Regions from separate parts of the Bacillus sp. PK3-067 genome, predicted to be linked through region 1. Evidence: predicted binding sites of a transcription regulator. Region 1 holds the regulator's gene; each other region holds the start of a gene.
The links. Region 1 encodes LexA, which represses DNA repair genes until DNA is damaged. Its sites were predicted from a motif close to CGAACATATGTTCG; they were not measured.
Positions count from the first base shown of each region.

Region 2: the regulator LexA is predicted to act here: its motif matches at 1,335-1,348, upstream of M1D73_RS10395 (YolD-like family protein).
Region 3: the regulator LexA is predicted to act here: its motif matches at 1,198-1,211, upstream of M1D73_RS11345 (YolD-like family protein).
Region 4: the regulator LexA is predicted to act here: its motif matches at 1,087-1,100, upstream of ruvA (Holliday junction DNA helicase RuvA).

Region 1 covers NZ_CP096490.1:3,681,606-3,683,815, forward strand. The annotation lists gene M1D73_RS18860 (DUF896 domain-containing protein) at 1-43, opposite strand, end outside; gene M1D73_RS18865 (YneB family resolvase-like protein) at 89-745, opposite strand; gene lexA (transcriptional repressor LexA) at 887-1,507, shown strand; gene M1D73_RS18875 (DUF4097 family beta strand repeat-containing protein) at 1,598-2,210, opposite strand, start outside.
Region 2 covers NZ_CP096490.1:1,995,953-1,998,162, reverse strand. The annotation lists gene M1D73_RS10405 (aspartate phosphatase) at 1-125, opposite strand, end outside; gene M1D73_RS10400 (response regulator aspartate phosphatase) at 122-1,195, opposite strand; gene M1D73_RS10395 (YolD-like family protein) at 1,386-1,733, shown strand; gene M1D73_RS10390 (hypothetical protein) at 2,072-2,203, opposite strand.
Region 3 covers NZ_CP096490.1:2,172,673-2,174,882, reverse strand. The annotation lists gene M1D73_RS11355 (hypothetical protein) at 1-112, opposite strand, end outside; gene gerPF (spore germination protein GerPF) at 320-535, shown strand; gene M1D73_RS11345 (YolD-like family protein) at 744-1,079, opposite strand; gene M1D73_RS11340 (KH domain-containing protein) at 1,382-1,789, opposite strand; gene M1D73_RS11335 (hypothetical protein) at 2,039-2,210, opposite strand, start outside.
Region 4 covers NZ_CP096490.1:4,413,230-4,415,439, forward strand. The annotation lists gene ruvB (Holliday junction branch migration DNA helicase RuvB) at 1-393, opposite strand, end outside; gene ruvA (Holliday junction DNA helicase RuvA) at 399-1,016, opposite strand; gene M1D73_RS22720 (iron-hydroxamate ABC transporter substrate-binding protein) at 1,205-2,149, shown strand; gene M1D73_RS22725 (BofC C-terminal domain-containing protein) at 2,164-2,210, opposite strand, start outside.

The DNA of each region.
Region 1 (2,210 bases):
TCGCTAAGAAGTTAATGCGTTCAACGAGTTCGTGATTAATCATCTCGAATCCCCCTTCTAATCAAAACTGATTATTATCATACAATAGTTACTCTTCTTTATCAAGCAATTGCTTCGTATACTCTACATATCTACGATGTACAGTCGCCTTTGAAACATTATGACCAAATCCACGTAATGTTGCTGCAATTTCTTCAAACGTGAGTTCACTTTTTCGCAAACGTACAATTTCCTCAATTGGCACTTCTTTTTTCTCTCTTCCTACACTTAAATGACGATTTTTTAAATTTTTTTCTGGACGATAACCTTTTTCTACTGCACGTTGCATACCTCGTTTAATTTTCAAATTATGAATCTTTCTTTGATATTCTTCAACAATACCAATAATATCTAATACCATTGAATCAGAATCCGACAATTGTAATTCACCATTATGTGTATGCGTATATACTTTTATGCCTTCTTTATGTAAACAATGCATTAACGCGATCTTCGCATTTCCTCTACCAAGACGCGTTTCATCTTGTATAAGTAACACATCAATTTGTTCGTCTCGAATTGTATCCAACACCTCTAATATACCGTCACGTTCAATTGTATATCCACTAGCCTGCTCTTCAATCACCTTAGTAACATTCATTTGATAGCGCTCAGCTAAATGCAATAATTCATCTTTTTGACGTAATAATGATGTTTCTTGCGCTTCTTTCGTTGTACTCACACGTGCATAAATAATTGCATTCATTTTGAACCCCTCTTTCTCCCTATTATTTCCCTATAGTGTAACATAAATCCGCCATTTGTTCGAACTTATGTTTGTAGAATGTTTTTTCACATGTTATACTTATTAATAAGAAAAATGAAAGAAAACGAGGTGTTAGAAAACATGGAAAAGTTAACGAAACGCCAGCAAGACATTCTCGACTTTATTAAGCTAAAAGTACAAGAAAAAGGATATCCACCTTCCGTACGTGAAATTGGTCAAGCAGTCGGCCTCGCTTCTAGTTCTACAGTGCACGGACATTTATCACGATTAGAAGAAAAAGGATACATTCGACGCGATCCAACAAAACCACGTGCCATTGAAATTTTAGGTGAAGACCGAATGGATACGGAAACACAATCTGTTATTCAAGTTCCAATTGTCGGAAAAGTCACTGCTGGTTTACCAATTACAGCGGTCGAAAGCGTAGAAGAACATTTCCCACTTCCAGCTAGTATTGTTGCTGGAGCAGACCAAGTGTTCATGTTACGTATTTCTGGAGATAGTATGATTGAAGCTGGTATTTTCGATGGAGATTTAGTTGTTGTTCGCCAACAGCAGTCTGCATATAATGGTGAAATTGTAGTCGCTTTAACAGAGGATAACGAAGCAACAGTTAAACGTTTCTATAAAGAAAAAGACCATTTCCGTCTACAACCAGAAAACTCTTCATTAGAACCTATCATTTTAAAACAAGTGTCAGTTATCGGGAAAGTAATTGGCGTATATCGTGATTTACATTAAAAATAACAAAAAGAAGATAATTACCTTATTTATATACGGTAATTATCTTCTTTTTGTATTTTGATAGATTTCCATGCATTCTATTTCTTATTAACGAGTTTCAATCGTCACATCTCCCGCAGCCGTTTTACCGCTAATCTTTTTACTACCATTTCCAATTGTTACATTTTTATTTTCTTCATTAAAAATTGTTACATCTCCAGCAGCACTTTGCCCAGTAATTACCGCATCTTGTGGTTTTTCCGATAAAGTAATATCTATATCTCCCGCAGTTGAACTTGCTTCTAGATTATACTTAGAATCATGATCTTGAATATTTATTTCCCCACTTGTTGTTTTTGCGGTCACTTTCCCTAATACCTTCTTAAAGTTCACCTCACCAGCTTTTGTCGATCCCTCCACATTCTTAGCCGTTACTTGTTTCAACTCTACTTCTCCAGCAAGTGTCCTAACACTTACGCTATCACTTTTCACATCACTCATTTCGATTTGTCCAGCAGATGAATTTACTTTTACATCTTGGTAAGAGCGTTCGGGCACAAGGAGAGTCAATTTAGACGTTTGAAACCTAAAATCGTAAAAAGAAAAATCAAATGAAGCACCTTTTTCTCTTTCCCCAATAATTTTTAATGTGTCACCATCTTCTGCGATACGAATCTCTTGTTTACGTACATCTCCCGATTGCTTTACATAAAAAGAAGAG
Region 2 (2,210 bases), 1.7 Mb from region 1:
TAAATATGTTCTCCATGATCCATAAACACTTCAATTGCTTCGTTTTGTGGTATGTCTTTTGCATTAGTAAGACCAAAAGTAAAAACAGCGGATAACATCATCATTAATAAGATTGCTTTTTTCATTTTAGCGCCCTTCTTTCTATGCTCTTTTTGTCTGCATCTAAAGCGATGTGCAAATACTTGCTTGCTTTTCTGTGATTTTCTGAACCATAGAATATTTCACCTAAAAGAGAAGCATATTCTTTTACCCAATCATATAATTCTTCTTTTTCAAAATACGAAATACCTTCTATAACCACATTTTCTAATTCTTCTTGCGGTACATAGTTATGTACTGCTTTTAAAATTCGGAAATGATGACGATAACATAAGTCGCTAATCTTATAGCCATTCTCAATATATTCATTAGCGATATGACTATAACCTAACTTAAAATGTTCTCTTGCTAAAAGAAACATAGTTTTAGCGTTATTTTCTAATGAATCCTCTAAGTGTTTAATTGCTAACTCTGGCATGTTTTGACTTGCGTATAAAAGTCCTAAATTATGCTTAACTCGTTTAATAAGAAGTTCATCATTAGATTTTTGGAAGGTACCTAGTGCTGAAAGTAAATATTCCTCTGCACTTTCGAATTCATTTAGTCGAATGTGTGCCATTCCTAAAGTATTTAAGCATGCTGCAGTTTTTAATTCATACCCTGGACTAATTGAAAATACTTCATTCGCCTTTGTAGCAAATTGAACTGCTAGGATCGGTTTTAATACGTGATAGTAATGGACTGCAAGCCAATAATTAAATTCAGCTTTTTCAATTTCATCATGCATGTACTCTAAAAACGTTTCAGCTTTTTCAAATTGCATTCTTGCTTCACTATGGTTTGCTTTATTAATAGCGTAAATTGCTTTAAATAAATGATGATAGTACTCTAAAAATGTTTCTGTAGACTCTGGTAAAGGCTCGATTTTGTCCAGAATATCTTTTGTACTATCCATATCCCGAATTAGCAGTTTATACCGTGCATTCAATAAAGCGTAGTAGACTAATATTGTTTGGTCTTCCTTAATATTATTGATTTTATTTGCAATATCTTCTTTTATTTTCTGAGACTGTAATACACGTTGTGAAATCATAGCTTGATACCAGTCGTTTAATAATTTTGTGATTTCTTCTTTAGAAATAATGTCAACACTCATCTACTTCTACCCCCTTTTGTTAAATGTTATCATGACATGCTTGTTTGCATAAATAAGTTTTTGAATATTCTAACTTGAAAAAATTATTTTTGAATATTCATGTTAACAAAATGGTCCCTTTTCAAACCCCAAAAAAGAACACACGTTTGTTTGTAGTGGAGTAAAAAAAACAAAAGTGAGGTATTACATCATGGAATATAACGGCTTTCCTGTAGTACGTGGAAGATGTATGGTGAAATGGAATCCGTTTGCTTCAATACCGGAGCAATACGAGGAAATACATAGAATGTTTGAGGAACAATATAAAGTACCTAAACCTTTTTTAACACAAGATACTATGGAACGAATAGAAAGAGCGTTAATGCAATCTTTTCACGAGGAAGAAGAAATACATATCTCATACTATCGTGATGGAATGGTGCAAGACATGTACATAAATGTATTACATATTGAACCGATGACGAAAACTATATATTGTACAGATGCTTTTGGTTTGAATACTAAGTTTAAGTTTGATGAATTGGTGAATATAAATTAAAAGAAGCCGCCCGACAGGACTGAAGTGCACCCCAATTGTTAGACACAACCTAACAATTGGGGTGCACTTCACATATATAGGTGGCTTTTGTACGACAAAAAAAGAGCTCTGCTATACAGCAGAGCAAAAGAAAAATATATAACCCTATAAAAATAATACAAATTATTGATACTTTCAAAAGACGAAATTTAAATTTCCATCACAATAATACCTATGTTTAAGTATGAAACATTCTACCTTCCCTATAGCTATGAATATTCTTATTTTAGAATTCCATAGTATCCAAATAGCTCTTTGAGAAATACCTCAATACCGAACTTCTTCAAAGAATCTTTTCTTTATTCAAAGAGAAGTTCTAAAACTTTTTTCTTATCTTTGTCTCTTCCATAATGAATCAACCTATGACAGTTCGGACATATACTAACTATATTTCCAACAACATCTAAACTATTTTCAAAATCATGTTGCATTCTTAAC
Region 3 (2,210 bases), 1.5 Mb from region 1:
CATTTGGACAAAATGCGTCTTCAACTAATATAACTTCATTACTATAAATTAGTGCAACAAGATTACTTGATTTGGCATCTGTTAAATCAACTTTTTTCATAATATCTTTCATTACATTTTGCCTCCTTTATTTTCATATATATCAATTATACAAATTTTTTAAAAAAATTACTCAACTTTATTATATTAATTTTAACACACTTTTATTGAAATCCATGCTCCAAACGTTTTACTATTCCACAATTTTTATTATATGAACCATCTGGACTATAACTCCATATAGTAATGTTAACAACTTTTTATAAAGCAGGTGAAAATTATGCCATCAGTTGTAGGAAATTTAGTTGTACAAAATAGTAATGGATCATTTAACTTAGGTGATTTCTACAACGTTTCTCCGAAAGAAAATACGAAAGCTTATAATGGTTCCGGCGCATCAAACGTTGGTTTTGTTGTTAATACTTTTAGCGGTGTTAGCGCGACCAATACATTTGATTCTGACCTTGCAGATCAAAACCAAGTGGGTACAGCCTAATCTTATGTTCAACTTTTTGTATAGAAAATTTTAATTTGTCTATACTATAATCAGGCTGTTTGACAGCTCTTATCGATTTTGGAGTACCCTATCTTTTTCTCCCTTTCCCTGGGGCTCAGCAGCTAGCACAAAGCTAGCTGCTTTTTCTTATATTATTTGTCTCATAAATCAGAAATAAAAAAAGCTGCCATTTAATATTCAGCTTCTTTTACATTATTTCAATAATATCCATAGCGTTAAATACGTAAGTTTTATAAAAGGCGTCTGTACAAATTACAATTTGTTTTACCGGATTGATATGTACAACAGTCATGTAGCTTGTTAATATGTAACCATCTTCAAAATATGTTACCAATATTTCTTTCTCAGACAGTAATGACGTTAATAATTTATCAGAAATCCTCTCTTTTGCTTCATTTGTTAAAAGCGGTTTTTGTACTTTTAATTTCTCTCCAATAATCTTTCTCATATTTAAAAGTTGTTCGGACATTACTGTAAACGGAACCCACTCTCTTTCTTCTTTTTGTATCTTTACATCGTTCATTTTTTATCTCCTTGATCATTTATACATTTATTTATTCATGCTATCCCTTAGTTATTTTTAATACTTACTAAACTATAATTAGGTTACCTCTTAAAAGAACATTCGTTCTTATTATACACGAACTTACGTTCCTTTGAGAAGAGCTATACTTATTATTTCTTAACAAAAAACATAATTTTATTTATCTCCATATTTTTTCCTTTATCAAATAAACTTTTCATTTCTTATATAAAATGCATATAAAAACTAAAAGGCGACTTCACACAAAGTGAAATCGCCTTTTTCTAAAAAATATTCAAAGCTTATTTTTCTATCCTAACTAATGTTCTTTCTAGAATACATAATTCATCTATATTAAAATGATTTATTTTTAAGTTCAATTCCCCTACTCGTTCCTTATCTTCATCACCAACCCAACAACTAAATAATTCGAAATAGTCTCCATCTTCCAAATAACTTTCCATAATCTTGCATAAAGTTAAAAGTTTTTCTTTCGCTTCTTTTTTTTCCTTTACATTTTGCCACTCGACCAGTTCAATTCCCCAATTAGTTGAAACCTCATATGTGTAATTTGTTTGGAATTGATAATCTTGTACAATTTCAAGCATACTTTCATCTGAAAAACACGGTCCAAAAACAATTACATCATTAGAATCTGGATCCGTTAACGGAATTTCTACATTACAGCCTATGTAACTTGCTAAACTCATTTTATACTCCTCCAATATTCGTATAAAAAATACTTCATAGTATATTTATTTACTCAAATATAAAATCCCTGCCTAAACGAAAAAGTTTTAAATTTTTATCGTTTATTAACCATCTATAACTGAAAACATATACTATGATGAACGAACTCACAAAGCATAAGAAAAGAGAGCATTTACAACACTCTCTTTTCTTACATACTCTATGGAACTTTACAAAACTGAATCAGTGATTTTTATTATTATATTTTATTACATATACTTAGGTTGTACTATTATATGTAACTCTCTCTCTGTATCCGCTTTTTTCGGATGACGAAAATAATTAAGTTCGTACTTTAACACTTTATACTCAACCATCCCAATTTTAATCCCTTTCGTTTCTTTTAATATAACTAATAAATCACTTATATTTTCATCATAT
Region 4 (2,210 bases), 730 kb from region 1:
AAAGTCTTCCATCGCAGGATACAATACTTCTTCAATTGATCTATGCAAACGATGAATTTCATCAATAAATAATACATCCCCTGGCTGAAGCGCTGTTAATACAGCAGCTAAATCTCCTGGTCTTTCAATTGCGGGACCTGAAGTTGTTCTAACATTAACGCCCATCTCATTGGCAATAATATTCGCAAGCGTCGTTTTACCAAGACCTGGTGGTCCATATAAAAGCACGTGATCTAACGTTTCTTCACGCATTTTCGCCGCTTCAATAAATACTTCTAAATTATGTTTTGCTTTATCTTGGCCAATATACTGACGGAGCGTCTGTGGCCGTAATGAATATTCTAAATCCGCATCTTCATATGCAGATTCCCCTGAAAGGAGACGTTCGTCCATTATACTCACCTCTTACCATTTAGTAAAAGACTAAGTGCCTTTTTAATATACTGATCCGTCGTTAATGATTCTTTTAATAACTCTGGTACAACACGAGAAACTTCGCGTTCTGCGTATCCAAGTGCGCGGAGAGCTTCCAGTGCCTCATCAAGCTCAGCTGATGAACCTTTCTTCTCATCAAAACGTTCTGTGTCTGAGAATAAATCAACAAATGCATCTGGTACGACATCTGCTAGTTTTCCTTTTAAATCTAAAATCATTTGGCGTGCTGTTTTCTTTCCGACGCCTGGGAATTTCACTAAAAACTTCTCATCTTCATGCTCAATCGCTTGAACGACCTGTCCTGTTTGACCAGAAGCTAAAATTGCAAGAGCTCCTTTTGGCCCAATGCCAGACACGCCTAACAACTTTGTAAATAATAAACGCTCTTCACGTGTTTTAAACCCGTAAAGTGCCATAATATCTTCTCTCACATAATGATATGTATAGACACGGATTTCTTGCTTACTTCTTTGAAATACATACGGATTTGGTGTGAAAATTTGATAACCAATTCCATTATGATCAATTACGACATATTCCGGCCCTACATACTCCACGTAACCTGTAACATATTCAAACAAAATACGATCTCTCCCTCTTAAATCATGTATTCCATTTTAACATATTTAATGATAGAAAAGCGAGACTGCCCCAACAAATGTTCTCCACTTGAAACTTCTGTTATTTTCCATTGACAGAAAGGTTAAAGCACCTTAATATACAGAAGTCGATAATGATTATCAATACTAATTAAAGGGGTTACATCAGGATGAAACGTAAGCTATTTATTTTATTTACTATTATGCTCGTTGTTCTTTCTATCGTTGGCTGTTCTTCTCAAAAAGAAGAATCGAAGGCAAAAGAACAACCGAAAACAAAAGTTGTAAAACATGCTAAAGGTGAAGCTACAATTCCAGTAAATCCAAAGAGAATTGTTGACTTATCTGGATCAACAGAAGAACTATTACTTCTTGGACACAAACCTGTTGGTACAGCAAATACATATAAAGATAAAATCCAAAATCACTTAACAGACAAGTTAGATGGAGTAAAAGCAGTAGGTTGGTACTGGGCACCTAAAGTTGATTTAGAAGCTGTTACTGCTTTAAAACCAGACTTAATTATTTTAAACAACCGTCAATTAAAAATTTATGATCAACTAGAAAAGGTTGCACCTACAGTTGTTCTAGAAACAAACTTAGAAGACTGGCGTGGTAAGTTTAAAGAAGTAGGTAAGCTATTTGACGAAGAGAAGAAAGCAGACAAATGGATTGCAGACTACGATAAGAAAGCAGACTCTTTATCTAAAAAAATTAAAGAGAAAACAAAAGATGAGAACTTTATGTTCGTTGCAGTTACACCACAAAACTTCCGTGTATACGGTAGCTTCGGATACGGTGACATCATCTTTAATGACTTAAAACTTCCAGCAACAAAAGGTACGGATTTAAAACAAACGATGGCGCAAGTATCACTAGAAGGTCTAGTTGCATTCCAGCCTGACCAAATGTTTATTGTAAACTTCGGCGGCGAAGCTGATAAAGTTTACGAAGACTACAAAAACAGTGCCGTTTGGAAAGACAATAAAGCAGTTAAAAATAATCACGTATATGAAGTATCAAATGAAGTCTTCAATACGAAAGCATTCAATCCAATCGGAAAAGATATGCTAATTGATGAAATCGCAAAAGAAATTTTAGCTAAAAATAAATAAGAAAAAAAAGCAGCTCACCATGAGCTGCTTTTTTTCTTACTTTGAACTGCGTATTGCTTCA